2 regions of the Rhizobium sp. YTUHZ044 genome follow, and region 2 is predicted to be linked to the other one. Evidence: riboswitches for the same ligand, from Rfam matches in the RefSeq annotation. Region 2 holds a riboswitch; the other holds the start of a gene.

Region 1 (7,135 bases), 630 kb from region 2:
CGGACGATACCCATCCCTGCCAGATCATGGCCGATATCATGACCTTCGAGGAGCATCGCGGCCCGATCAAGGGCAAGACCATCGCCTGGACCGGCGACGGCAACAATGTGCTGCATTCGCTGGTCGAAGGGGCGGCGCGCTTCGGCTACCGCATGAACATGGCCGTCCCCCTTGGTTCGGAGCCCAAGGATCACTATCTGAACTGGGCCCGCAATGAGGGCGCCGAAATCATGCTCTGCCATGATGCCGACCGTGCGGTCGAAGGCGTCGATTGCGTGGTGACCGATACCTGGGTCTCCATGAATCAGGAACATCGGGCCCGGGGTCACAACGTCTTCCAGCCTTATCAGGTCAATGCGGCCTTGATGGCCAAGGCCGGCAGCGATGCATTGTTCATGCATTGCCTGCCCGCGCATCGCGGTGAGGAAGTGACGGACGAGGTGATCGACGGCCCGCAATCCGTGGTCTTCGATGAAGCGGAAAACCGTCTTCATGCGCAGAAATCGATTCTTGCTTGGTGCCTGGGCGCGATCTGAACCATAATCGGATGTTGCGAGTCATAAGCTTGCGGCCCGACTGCGCGAGCGCCGGACACTTTGGCCGCCGCTCCCGAAACTAGGAGTAAAGCCATGGCAGAAGCTGCAGCCGCCCTCGGCCAGTTCGATTTCGCCGGCGATGATCATGTCGTCCCCTTTCAGGTGGAGGGTCTGGATGTGCGCGGCCGCGCCGTCCAGCTCGGCCCCATGCTCGATGCCATCCTCGAGCGCCATCATTATCCCGCGCCTGTTGCCCGGCTGCTTGCCGAAGTCGTCGTGCTGACGGTGCTGCTCGGCACCTCGCTGAAGTTCGACGGCAAGTTCACCGTGCAGACCAAGGGCGACGGCCCGGTCGATCTGCTCGTCGCCGATTTCTCGACGCCGGAGAACGTGCGCGCCTACGCCCGTTTCGATCGGGCGCTGCTCGACCAGGCGATTGCCTCAGGCGAGACCGAGCCGGAGCAACTGCTCGGCAAGGGCGTGCTCGCCTTCACCATCGATCAGGGCAAGTTCGCCCAGCCCTATCAGGGTATTGTCGCGCTCGACGGCACCTCGCTCGAGGAGATCGCCGGCGTCTATTTCCGCCAGTCGGAGCAGATCCCGACGCGGGTGCGCCTGGCTGCGGCCGAACTCTTCGACCGTGACGATGCCGGCAAGCCGCGCCACCGCTGGCGGGCAGGCGGCCTCGTCGCCCAGTTCCTGCCGGAGGCGCCGGAGCGCATGCGCCAGCCCGATCTCCACGGCGGCGACGGCGATAACGGCGACCGTCCGCATGGCGAGGATGACGCCTGGACCGAAGCCCGCTCGCTGGTCGAGACCATCGATGCCGACGAGTTGACCGATCCGCAGGTCGGCACCGAACGCCTCTTGTTCCGCCTGTTCCACGAGCGCGGCGTGCGCGTCTTCGAGCCCCGCGCCGTCTTCGACCGCTGCAGCTGTTCGCGGGAAAAGATCGGCAACGTGCTGAAGGGTTTCACCGCCGAGGAGATCGAGGCCAGCCAGGAAAACGGCGAGATATCCGTCACCTGCGAATTCTGCTCGACCACCTACCGCTTCCAAGCAGCCGAGCTTCAGCCGGCGGAATAGGCTCAGTTAGCATTGAGAGCTGCCCCTCACCCTATCCCTCTCCCCGCTCGCGGGGAGAGGGGACGTGCCCTGCGAGAGGTCGGTGGGGATAGATCGATCGCGGCATGGTCCCTTCGCCCCGTTTACGGGAAGAAGGTGCCGGCAGGCGAATGAGGGGCGGGGTCTCGGCAATCTCTTGAGCGGGAGGAACTTGCCCTCAATTCAGCACGCGCAGCAGCCCCGGCGAGTCAAGCGAGAAGGCGGGGATGTCGACGTCGAACAGCTCGCCTTCATCCGTTTCCATTTGATAGTGGCCGAACATCAGGCCTGAGGGCGTGTCGAGCGGGCAGCCGGAGGAATATTCGTAGGTGTCGCCGGGGCTGAGCCGCGGCTGCTCGCCGACGACGCCGGGGCCGGTCACTTCGTCCACCTGTCCGTTCTGATCGGTGATGTTCCAGTAGCGGTTGATGAGGCGAACGGCGACGCCGGAATTGTTGCTGATGACAATCCGGTAACCCCAGACATAGCGGTCGTCCTCCGGATCGGATTGCTCCTCCAGATAGAACGGTTCGACCACGACTTCGATATCTCTTGTGAGGGCGCGATACATGCCTTGCACCATAGTCAAGATATGTTACCCGTATCTTATAAGAGGCCCGGTCCGTCAAGAAACGGAACGTTGATCAGCGGTCAAATAGTGATGATCATATGGTTTTCGATCATTAAGCCTAATCGTCAGCCTTAATTTTACTTCGCAACGCCGGCGCGGCTGAACTTGTTCCCGCGGATCGGCGGCCGGCTCCACATTGAAATCCGGCCGCTATTCCAGTCGATCAAGCCGATACCTTGGAAAGCGCCTGCGCGAAATCCTCGATCAGGTCGTCCGTGTCCTCGATGCCGGCCGAAAGCCGCACCGTACCCGCAGAAATGCCGAGTTCGGCGCGCGCCTCTTCCGTCAGGTTCTTGTGCGTGGTCGTTGCCGGATGGGTGATCAGGCTTTTGCTGTCGCCGAGATTGTTGGAGATCTTGATGATCTCAAGCGCATTCTGCAATGCGAAGGCCGCCTCCTTGCCGCCCTTCAGCTCGAAGCAGACGAGCGTCGAGCCGCCGGTCATCTGCTTGGCGATGATGTCGGCCTGCGGATGATCCTTGCGGCCGGGATAGATCACCTTGGCGACCTTGCCTTGCTCGGCCAGGAAATCGGCGATCTTCGCCGCATTCTCGGTCTGCTGGCGCACGCGCAGCGGCAGCGTCTCGATACCCTTCAGGAGCGTCCAGGCATTGAACGGCGACATGGCCGGGCCGGTATGGCGGAAATAGTCGTGCAGGTTCTCGTCGATCCATGCCTTGTCGGCGAGCACCACGCCGCCGAGACAGCGGCCCTGGCCGTCAATATGCTTGGTGGCGGAATAGACGACGATATGGGCGCCGAGCTCCAAGGGCTTCTGGAAGAGCGGGGTCGCAAAGACGTTGTCGACGATCAGCTTGGCGCCGACCTGGTTGGCGAGCCTGGCGACGCCTGCAATATCGACCACTTCGAGCGTCGGATTGGTCGGGCTTTCCAGGAAGAACACCTTGGTGTTCGGGCGGATCGCCTTTTCCCAGTTGGCGAGATCTCGGCCGTCGACCAGCGTGCACTCGACGCCGTATTTCGGCGCCAGCGTTTCTACGACCCAGCGGCAGGAGCCGAACAGGGCGCGGGCGGCGACGATATGGTCGCCTGCCTTGACCTGGCAGAGGACGGCGGCAGTGACGGCCGCCATGCCGGAGGCGGTGGCGCGGGCATCTTCGGCGCCTTCCAATGCGCACATGCGCTTTTCGAACATGTCGTTCGTCGGGCTGCCGTAGCGGGCGTAGATGAAGCCGTCCGTTTCGCCCTTGAAGCGGGCTTCGGCCGCTTCCGACGTGTCATAGACGAAACCCTGGGTGAGATAGATTGCTTCCGACGTTTCGCCATATTGCGAACGCAGCGTGCCGCCATGGACGAGTTGGGTTGCCGGGCGCCAGGTCTTGCTCATGCCATCACCTTCACATAACAAAAAAACCGGCCGCAAAAGCAGACCGGTTTCAACCCGGTCTTTTTAGCCACTTGTTTAACGTGGCTGCAAGCCGACCGGCCAAATCACCACGGGATAATTCTGCAATACTGCTGTTGGCGGCTTGCGTCAATTCCCCGAGTTTGGTTTTGTCGGCGGCAAAATGATGGATGGGGCATGATGGCTCGCGAAACTGGAATTCTGGCGGATCGCGCGATTGCGGCGCTGTTCGAAACGGGGCGTCTGAACTCCGAGCGGGAGCTCGACCGCGATCAGATCCAGCCGGCAAGTCTCGACCTGCGCTTGGGAAGCAAGGCGTTTCGTGTGCGTGCCTCCTTCATGCCCGGTCCCTCGCATCTGGTCTCGGACAAGCTCGATCGGCTGAGCCTGCACGTGATCGACCTGTCCCAGGGTGCGGTGCTCGAAACCGGCTGCGTCTATATCGTGCCGCTGATGGAAAGCCTGGCGCTGCCGGCCGACATGTCGGCTTCGGCCAATCCGAAGAGCTCGACCGGCAGGCTCGATATATTCACCCGCGTCATCACCGACTACGCCCAGGAATTCGACAAGATCCCGGCAGGTTATTCCGGCCCGCTCTATCTCGAAATCAGCCCGCGCACCTTCCCGATCGTCGTGCGCCGCGGCTCGCGTCTGTCGCAGATCCGCTTCCGCGTCGGCCAGTCCGTGCTCGGCGAGCCGGAACTTTTGAAGCTGCATGAAAGCGAGACGCTGGTTGCCAGCAAGCAGCCGAACGTGTCGGGCGGCGGCATCGCGCTGTCGATCGATCTCACCGGCGACAAGGACGGCCTGATCGGCTATCGCGGCAAACACCACACCGCCGTCGTCGATGTCGACGAGAAGGATCAGCACGACATCTTCGATTTCTGGGAGCCGCTCTATAGCCGCGGCCGCAACGAGCTGATCCTTGATCCCGACGAATTCTATATCCTTGTCTCGCGTGAGGCCGTGCATGTGCCGCCGGATTATGCCGCCGAAATGACTCCCTTCGATCCGCTGGTCGGCGAATTCCGTGTCCACTATGCCGGCTTCTTCGATCCGGGCTTCGGCCATGCGCCGGCAGGCGGGCGCGGCAGCCGCGCCGTACTCGAAGTGCGCAGCCACGAAGTGCCCTTCATCCTCGAAGACGGCCAGATCGTTGGCCGCCTGGTCTACGAGCACATGCAGGAAAAACCGGCCAGCCTCTACGGCTCCGGCCTCGGCTCCAACTACCAGGCCCAGGGCCTCAAGCTTTCCAAACATTTCCGCATCTGACGCCGGCCTGACGGGCGGCGACTTGACAGCGGCCCCCATCTGTTGGAAATCTCAGCGCATCGCGGGTGTAGCTCAATGGTAGAGCAGCAGCTTCCCAAGCTGAATACGAGGGTTCGATTCCCTTCACCCGCTCCACTTCCCTCAGTGGCGCTGTGAAACTTAGTCCCGGAAAAACCGGATCGGCTTGTATCGCCGGTGCGCGATGATCAGGCTTCGGTCAGGCTGGATGATGTAGGTCTCCTCCACCTGCTGGCCATACTGGTCGATGAAATCATGCGGGAAGCTCGATCCGGGCGGGGATTTGGTGAGCTTGGTGCGCGGCTGGCCGGTATAGGTGATGCTGCCCGGGATGGGCTCCAGCCCCGGGCCGGTGTATGTCGTGGTGTTGCACCCCCCAAGAGCGAGAGTGCCGATGAGGCCGATGATCGCGGATTTCATGTCTATCCCCTCCGAAGCTCCGAACGTTCCAATCTTACTCTGGATTGGCTCCAACTCATTGCGCAAACGCGCGGCGGCTGGTCGTTTTATTGCACGGCGCCTGGAAACATTCTTGTCGAGGCCGGCTGGCGGCCGGACTAGACGGCCCCGCAAAAAGTAAGGATGGCCGCTGCTTGCCTCTACCCGCCTGCCGGTCATCTCCGCGTTCTGAGCGGAGAAGGGGAGGTGCCGCACCCTCTCCGTCCCCGCTCATCGCAGGACACGTTCCCCGCGAGCGGGAGAGGGATAGGATGAGTGGCAGGCGTCAGTTCCACAGGCGTCAGTCTTGCTAGAGGTCGCGGAGCTTCTGCTTAGAATTCCGTCCAATCGCCATCCTGGCTCTTCGGCGTGCTGCCTGCGCCGAAGGCGTTGGCGAGTGTCTGGCCGAGCGCGCGTGCCGGTGAGGCGGCCGGCCGGGCGGTGCCTTCGCCAGCGATGCGGATCGATGTCTTGGCTGCCGTGCGTACCGTGGCTCGCGGTGCAGCGGAGTGAGGTGCTGCAGTCGGTGGTCGGGACGATGTCATCGGTGCTGCTGCGGCAAAGGCGCCGGTGCCGGTCAGACGGAACTGGCCGAGCAGCATGTTGAGCGCCGATGCTTCGCTGGCGAGGCTGTGGCTGGCGGCCGTCGATTGCTCGACCATTGCCGCATTCTGCTGCGTGCCCTGATCCATGGTATTGACGGCGGTATTGATCTCCTGCAGCCCGATCGACTGCTCGCGCGAGGCTTCGGCGATCGCGTGGACGTGCTGGTTGATTTCCTGCACTTCGGTGACGATCACGTCGAGCGCCTTGCCGGTCTCGCCGACCAGCGTGACGCCGGTCTGCACATGCATGCCGGAATTGGTGATCAGCGACTTGATCTCCTTGGCGGCATTGGCCGAGCGCTGGGCGAGCTCGCGCACTTCCTGAGCGACGACGGCAAAACCCTTGCCCGCCTCACCGGCGCGTGCCGCCTCGACGCCTGCATTCAGCGCCAAGAGGTTGGTCTGGAAGGCGATGTCGTCGATGACGCCGATGATGTTGGAAATTTCGCCAGAGGACTTTTCGATCTCATGCATGGCGGAGACGGCCTTGCGGACGATCTCGCCGGATCTTTCGGCGCCGAGGCGCGTGCGGGTGACGAGCTGGCTCGCCTCCTCGGCGCGCTTGGCGGCGTCGCGCACCGTCGTGGTGATCTCTTCCAGCGCCGCGGCGGTTTCTTCGACCGAGGCCGATTGCTGTTCCGTTCGCCGGGAAAGCTCGTCGGCGGAGGAACGAATCTCGTTGGCGCCGGCGCCGATCGCCCGGGCATTGGCCCCGACCGCCTGCATGGTCTCGTTGAGCTTCTCGATCGAGTGGTTGAAATCCTGGCGCAGCGCATCGAGATGGGCGACGAAGGGCTCGCCGATATCAGAGGCGAGATCGCCGGCGGCAAGGCGGCGCAGGCCATCGCCAAGAGCTGCGACGGCGCGTTCGAGTTCGGCTGCCTCGCGGGCTTTCTGGGCCTCGCGTTCGCGGCGCTCGCCGTCGCTGACGCTGCGGTCTGCCTCGGCGCGCGCCTGGATTTGACGACGCTCGATCGCGTTGTCGCGGAAGATCGAAACCGCCTTTGCCATGTGGCCGACTTCGTCGCGGCGATCGAGACCGCTGATATCGCTGTTGGTGTCGCCCTCGGCAAGCCGCGTCATGCGCAGGCTGAGATTCGTCATCGGGCCGGCAATGCCTTTTTGCGCCACGGCGACGGCGAAGCCGATCGCGGTGAGAACAGCG
Region 2 (7,135 bases):
GGCGGTGCGCACGGTGACGCGGCCGAGCTTGAGAGCCTCGGCAAGGTCACGCTCGCCCGGCAGCGCCGTGCCGGGCTTCAGCAAGCCTTCCTGAATGAGGCTGGTCAGCACCTGCGCCAGCCGCTTGTAGAGTGGGCCGGTCAGCGCGTCGTCGCGCAGGCTGCGTCTATTGAGTTCAGCTACTAGACTGGTTCTATCCATGGACACACAATAGAACCTATATAGAACCAATCGGCAAGCCTGAATCTGAGGGGCAGAAGAAAAAACCCTCTCCGGCAATCCGAAGAGGGTTCAATAACGGTCAAATTTGACAGCCGTACGTCTCAGAGCATGTCCGCGCAAACGTGTGCGGCGGTTTTGCGATACCGACTTGCGTAAACAAAAACCTAAAGCGCGAGGAACGAATCTGAACGATCGTGACGCGCTTTAGAACGCTTCAGCTCTTGGTGAAGATGTAGTCCGTTTCCTGGCGTAGCACTTCGCCTGGACGCAGGACCGCATTCGGGAAGCCCTCATGGTTGATCGCATCCGGCCAGATCTGTGTCTCCAGGCAGAAGCCGGCGAACGGACCATATTTGCGCCCGCCGAGGCCGGGAGCCCCAGTGTTGAGCTTGAAGCCGGCATAGAACTGTACGCCCGGCTCGGTGCTGCGCACTTCCAGCGACACGCCGGAATAGAGGCTGCGGGCGAGTGCCACGGTCCGCTTGGCGGTGCGTTCGCGGGACAGGCAGAAATTGTGGTCGTACAATACCTGTTCACTGCCGACGAAACGCTTCATCGGGGCCATCTCGCGGAAATCGAATTCGGTTCCGGCAACGGGCCGGATTTCGCCGGTCGGCACCTGCTTCTCGTCGGTCGGCAGATAGTGATCGGCGGCGATCATGATGTCGTGACCCAGTGCATCATCGCGGCCGTCGAGATTGAAATAGGCGTGCTGGCAGACATTGGCGAGCGTCGGCTGATCGCTGGTCGATTCATAGGTGATCGACAGTTCACCATTGCCGTGCACCCGGAACGTCGCCTGAATGGTGCAGTTGCCGGGATAACCGGCACGGCCGTCCGGATCGACGATCTTCATCACCAGGCGGTCAACCGCATGCTCGACGATCGTCCAGTTGCGCTTGCCGATATTGTCGCTGCCGCCGTGCAGATGTGTGACGCCGTTTTCATTCGGCTCGAGCTGATAGTCCTTGCCGTCGAGCGTAAAGGCGCCGCCGCCGACACGGTTGGCGCAGCGGCCGGGCGTCGCGCCGAAATAGGCCGAGTAGAGAGGATAGCTGTCGAAATCCTCGAAGCCGAGTTGCAGCGGCGCCTCATGACCCTCAAGGCGCAGATCCTGGATGACCGCACCCCAGGTGATGATCTTGGCCGTTAGGCCGCCGCCCCTGATGACGACGCGATAGACGGTCTCGCCCGCCTTCGTCTGCCCAAAAACTTCCCGCTCCAACTTATCCGACATGATCGACTGTCCGTTCCTTTGCGCGTCAGATAAAAACGCGCGGCGCTATAGGGTTCCGGACCGGAACCTGCCCGCATTTGTTCCAAACCGCAACCAGGCAGGTCAGAAAGAAATTCCATTAAAGATCCATGCCGATCTCTTCGACGTCATAGGGCGTCGTCTGGTAAATCTCGTTGATCCAGTTGCCGAACAAGAGGTGCGCGTGGCTGCGCCAGCGGTTCTGAGGCGCAAGTGCCGGATCATTATGCGGGAAGTAATTGTGCGGCATCTTGATCGGCACGCCGGCATCCACATCGCGGAAATACTCGTCCGAAAGTGAGGTGGAATCATATTCGACATGATTGAACATGTAGAGCCGCCGGCCCCTTTTCTCATGCACGAGGCAGACGCCCATCTCGCTCGATTCCATCAGAATTTCCAGGCTTTCGCATTTCTCGATGTCGGCGCGTCGCACCTCGGTCCAGCGCGACACCGGCACCTCGAAGTTGTCGGAAAAGCCGTTCAGATAGATGGAGGAAGGCTTCAGGTTTCGGTGCCGGTAGACGCCGAAGGCCTTTTCCTTCAACTCGTATTTCGGAACGCCGTGGAAGTGATAGATCGCCGCCATCGCGCCCCAGCAGACGTTCATCGTCGAATGGACGTTGGTCTCCGTCCAATTGAAGATCTCCTGCATTTCTGCCCAATAGGTAACGTCCTCATAGGGGAGGAGCTCGATCGGGGCTCCGGTGATGATGAAGCCGTCGAACTTGCGCTGCTTCACCTCTTCCCAGGTCTGGTAGAAGGCGAGCAGGTGATCTTCGGATGTGTTCTTTGCCTTGTGGCCGCCGATGCGGATGAGTGACAGCTCCACCTGCAGCGGCGAAGCGCCGACGAGACGGGCCATCTGCAGTTCGGTCTTGATCTTGTTCGGCATCAGGTTGAGCAGGCCGATCTGCAACGGTCTTATATCCTGACGGATCGCCATCGTCTCGGTCAGCACCCGCACGCCTTCCTGAACCAGGGTTTCGAAGGCGGGCAGCGTATCGGGGATCTTGATGGGCATTGCGGTCAACTCGATCAAAAATAAAAAACCGGCGGCGAAAAAATCGCTACCGGTCCGCACGCGGCCCTTTAGCGACTTTTTTAACGTGGCTGCAAGCCGGCCGGCCAAATCACCACGGAGTGCCTTAATTAGTCCCAGTTGAGCCGCGAATCAACTCCGAATGCATGCGCGAGCGGCCCGTCAAGAATCATCACACTTTAATGACTGATAGAATCTGTTGATAGACCGGTAACGCCACCATGTTAATAATGACAGTATGGGCGGTGTTGGAAAAGCGTGATGGCAGACAAGATCGAAGGGAGGCCGGGCATCCGGAAGCAGGATAGGGTAGGGTATGATTTCAGCCTGACATATCGCCTCGGTGTGATGTTCTCAGCATTCTGGAATTCGCAAGTTCGTGGCAAGGTGCTGTTTCTGGCGACCGTGCTGATCCTCGTCATCCTGGCGACGGCCTATGGCCAGGTCATCCTCAACGAGTGGAACGCCCCCTTCTACGATTCGCTCGAGCGCCGCGACCTCGGCGAATTCTTCCACCAGCTCGAAATCTTCGCGATGATCGCCGGCACGCTGCTGCTGCTCAATGTGCTGCAGGCTTGGCTGAACCAGATGACCGCGCTCTATATGCGCGAAGGCCTGTCACGCGATCTCGTCGACCAGTGGCTGAAGCGCAAGCGGGCGCTGCGGCTCGCCTCCAGCGGCCTGATCGGCGTCAACCCGGACCAGCGCCTGCATGAGGATTCCCGCAACCTCGCCGAAAGCACGACGGGACTCGTCCTCGGCCTGCTGCAATCGACCATTCTTCTGGTGAGCTTCATCGGCGTGCTCTGGGAGCTTTCGAGCGGCTTCATCTTCCACATCAGCGGCCACAGCTTCTCCATACCGGGCTATATGGTCTGGGCGGCGATTTTCTATGCAGCTTCCGCCTCGGTGCTGAGCCAGGTCGTCGGCCGCAAGCTGGTCAAGCTCAATGCTGACCGGTTCTCGAAGGAGGCCGAGCTTCGTTTCACGCTGATGCATGCCAACGAGAACATGCCGGCGATCACCGTTGCCCGCGGCGAGGAGAATGAGCGCCGGCGTATCAATACCGACATCAGCTCGGTACTGAGGGTCGTCAAGCGGCTCGCCATGGCCAATACCAATCTCACCTGGGTTTCGGCCGGCTACGGCTGGCTGGTGATCGTCATTCCGATCATCGTTGCCGCACCCGCCTATTTTTCCGGCGGCCTCACCCTCGGCCAGCTGATGATGTCGGTCGGCGCCTTCAACCAGGTCAATACGGCGTTGCGCTGGTATGTCGCCAATTTCGGCCCGATCGCCGAATGGCGTGCCACGCTGATGCGTGTCACCGACTTCCGCCAGGCGCTGCTCGACATGGACGAGGGCTTTGGCGTGAAGGGAAGCATCGCCTATGAAGACACCGCCGCCGACAGGCTGACGCTGAAGGATGTGGTGATCAATGCCAAGATCGGCGAAGACATCGAGGAATGCGGCGGTTTTCGCCTGCGAGAAACCGATATCGTGATCAAGGCCGGCGAAAAAATCATGATCAACGGCGATCATAGCGTCAACCGCAAGCTGCTGTTCCAGGCCTTGGCCGGGCTCTGGCCGTGCGGCAGCGGCACGATGGGTCTGCCGCCGATCGACGACATGCTGTTCGTTCCGCAAATCGCCTATATTCCGGGCGGCACGTTGCGCGAGGCGTTGGCCTTCCCCGAAAGCGCCGATGCCTACGAGCAAGCTGCGGTCGAGGCGGCCCTTGAAAAGGCCGGCCTGCACTCTCTGATCGCAAGGCTCGATACCCGCGCCCGCTGGGACAAGCTGCTCGACGGCGATGAACAGAAGGCGATCGGCTTCGCGCGCCTGCTGCTGGTGCGCCCGCGCTGGATCATCTTCGACGAAGTGCTCGAGGGCATGGAGCCGGAATGGCAGGAAACGATGTGCAGCGTGCTGACTTCGATGCCCGAAACCGGCATGATCTATATCGGCCGCTCTGAAACTTATCTGGAGGCGTTGCAGCCCCGGGTGCTGCATCTGCAGGCTCTGCCCTCGAGATCCGAAGAGCCGCAGCAGCAGGTCGCCCAGACCACCGGCGCCAGCGCCAGTGCCGGCGCAGCCGCCGTCCCCGCGCCGGCGCTTTAGGACGCCCCCTTATCGGCAGGACCCCTGCCTGCAACGTGACGCAAGCGGCTGAGTGCGAGAGCTCAGCCCTCCAGTTCTTCCCGCAGCATTTCGAGCTCCAGCCATTCCTCTTCCATCTTGGTCAGGCTGACTCGCAGCTTCTCCATCTCGCCTGCAAGGCGGTTGAAGGCAACGGGGTCGCGCGTGAAGAGATTGGGATCGGCCATGACAAGTTCGCGCTTGGCGATCTCGGCCTCGGCCTTGGCCATTTCCTTCGGCAGATTGTCCAGCGCGAATTTCTGCTTGAAGGAAAGCTTGCCCTTCGAGGCTGCGCCGGAAGCTGTTGTCTCCTGGGTCTTCGGTTTCTCCGCCGCTTTCTCGGCTTTCCTGCGCTCTTCGAGAGCGCCCTTGCGCTGCGCCAACATGTCCGTATAGCCGCCGGCATATTCGATCCATCGGCCGTCGGGCGCATCCGGCACGGCGGGCGCGATCGTCGAGGTTACGGTGCGGTCGAGAAAGTCACGATCGTGGCTGACGAGGATGACGGTGCCGGGAAAGCCGGCGACGATTTCCTGCAGGAGGTCGAGCGTCTCGATGTCGAGATCGTTGGTCGGTTCGTCAAGGATCAGGAGGTTTGCCGGGCGCGCCAGGATGCGCGCCAGCATCAGCCGGGCGCGCTCGCCGCCGGAGAGGCTCTTGATCGGTGTTCGCGCCTGCTCCGGCTGGAACAGGAATTCTTTCATGTAGCCGGTGACGTGGCGCTGCTCGCCATTGACGAGCAGGTTTTCGCCGCGCCCGTCGGTCAGGTAGTTTGCAAGCGTCTCCTCGGGGTTGAGGTCCTCGCGCTTCTGGTCGAGGGTGGCGATCTCCAGGTTGGTGCCCAGCTTCACCGTGCCGCCGTCCGGCGAAAGCTGGCCGGTCAGCATTTTCAGGAGCGTCGTCTTGCCGGCGCCGTTCGGCCCGACGAGACCGATGCAATCGCCGCGATGGACGCGGATCGAGAACGGTGTGACGATTGCCCGGTCGCCGAAGCTCTTGGTGATCTTCTCGACCTCGATCACCAGCTTGCCGGATTCCTGCGCATCCGAAATCGTCGCCTGCACCGTGCCCTGCGGGCCCTTGTGGCCACGATATTGCGAACGCATCGTCTGCAGCTCGCCGAGACGGCGCATATTGCGCTTGCGCCGGGCCGTGACGCCGTAGCGCAGCCAGTGCTCCTCGCGCTCGATTGCCTTGCCGAGCTTGTGCTGCTCGAGCTCCTCGGCCTCCAGCACCTGGTCGCGCCAGGCTTCGAAATGCGCAAAGCCCCTGTCGAGCCGGCGCGAGGCGCCGCGATCGAGCCAGACGGTTGCCGTCGAAACTTTTTCGAGGAACCGCCGGTCGTGCGAGATCAGCACCAGGGCGCTGCGCGTCTTTTGCAACTCGCCTTCCAGCCATTCGATGGTCGGCAGGTCGAGATGGTTGGTCGGCTCGTCGAGCAGGAGAATGTCGGGCTCCGGCGCCAGCACGCGGGCAAGGGCGGCCCGTCGCGATTCACCGCCGGAAAGGGTATTTGGATCCTCCTCACCGGTGAGGCCGAGGTGGGACAGAAGATAGGTGACGCGATAGGGATCGTCGCCGGGTCCCAGACCAGCCTCGGCATAGGCCTGAACGGTGCTGAAACTGGCAAAGTCCGGCGCCTGTTCGAGATAGCGCACCGTCGAGGACGGATGACGGAAAACTTCGCCGGACTGCGCCTCGACCAGGCCGGCGGCGATCTTCAGCAGCGTCGATTTTCCCGAGCCGTTACGGCCGACGAGACAGATCTTGTCGCCGTGCTCGACCTGCAGGGAAGCGCCCGCCAGCAGCGGTGCGCCGCCAAAGCTCAGGAAGATATCGTCGAGTTTCAGAATGGGAGGGGCCAAAAATCAGACTCCGGAAAGATCATAGGGGCGGGCAAGCACGATCGCCCGGCCGTTCTCGAGCGAAAGGCGAACCTTGCCTTCCGCGACATTTGAAATGGTGCGCGACGAGCCGAAAGGCAGATGGAAATCGGTGAGCGGATAACGCGCATTCTCGATAGAAAGTCCGGTCAGCGGCCCAAATCCGGGCACGGAAAACAGGCTGCCTTTGGGAAGATCGAGCTCGATCGTGCCGGGAACCAGCGGCACTGCCTCTTCCTTGCCCGAGGTCAGCAGTACGTCGAAACCCTTTTCCGCCAAGCCGACAGCCGACAGCAGATGCTGAAGCGCATGGTCGGAGCGTTCGCCGGCGAGCGCGCCGGCGAGGATCAGCCGCCGCGCGCCACGTGCGATCGCTTCCGATACGGCGATTTCGCCGTCCGTTGCCGCCTTCGCTGCGGGATAGGGCTGTTTCGGCACATCGAGAAAACCCGCTTCGAGCTCGGGGGGCGTCGAATCGAAATCGCCGACCCAGAGCTCAGGCATGACACCAAGCGCCATCGCATGCCGCATGCCGCCATCGGCCGCGATGAAGCGGCTGCCGCCGATCGCGTGGCGCAGGCGTTCCGTCAGGCT

What was found. A riboswitch is a leader RNA that binds a small molecule or an ion and turns the genes downstream of it on or off. The one in region 2 is predicted to bind S-adenosylmethionine.
Region 1: it holds a riboswitch for S-adenosylmethionine, as region 2 does, so the genes downstream of both, NL154_RS00780 (O-succinylhomoserine sulfhydrylase) here and metA (homoserine O-acetyltransferase MetA) in region 2, are expected to answer to the same signal.

Annotation. Positions count from the first base shown of each region.
Region 1 is NZ_CP101426.1:158,606-165,740, forward strand. Features, by position in the region: gene argF (ornithine carbamoyltransferase) at 1-536, shown strand, start outside; gene NL154_RS00770 (Hsp33 family molecular chaperone) at 630-1,622, shown strand; gene apaG (Co2+/Mg2+ efflux protein ApaG) at 1,819-2,211, opposite strand; gene NL154_RS00780 (O-succinylhomoserine sulfhydrylase) at 2,435-3,619, opposite strand; SAM riboswitch at 3,662-3,740, opposite strand; gene NL154_RS00785 (2'-deoxycytidine 5'-triphosphate deaminase) at 3,815-4,909, shown strand; tRNA gene NL154_RS00790 (tRNA-Gly) at 4,971-5,044, shown strand; gene NL154_RS00795 (hypothetical protein) at 5,069-5,347, opposite strand; partial or broken gene NL154_RS00800 (VOC family protein) at 5,408-5,488, shown strand; gene NL154_RS00805 (methyl-accepting chemotaxis protein) at 5,698-7,135, opposite strand, start outside.
Region 2 is NZ_CP101426.1:4,191,298-4,198,432, reverse strand. Features, by position in the region: gene NL154_RS20555 (GntR family transcriptional regulator) at 1-201, opposite strand, end outside; gene NL154_RS20550 (aldose epimerase family protein) at 437-1,459, opposite strand; gene metA (homoserine O-acetyltransferase MetA) at 1,578-2,501, opposite strand; SAM riboswitch at 2,550-2,627, opposite strand; gene NL154_RS20540 (ABC transporter ATP-binding protein/permease) at 2,781-4,640, shown strand; gene NL154_RS20535 (ABC-F family ATP-binding cassette domain-containing protein) at 4,703-6,523, opposite strand; gene NL154_RS20530 (thiamine diphosphokinase) at 6,527-7,135, opposite strand, start outside.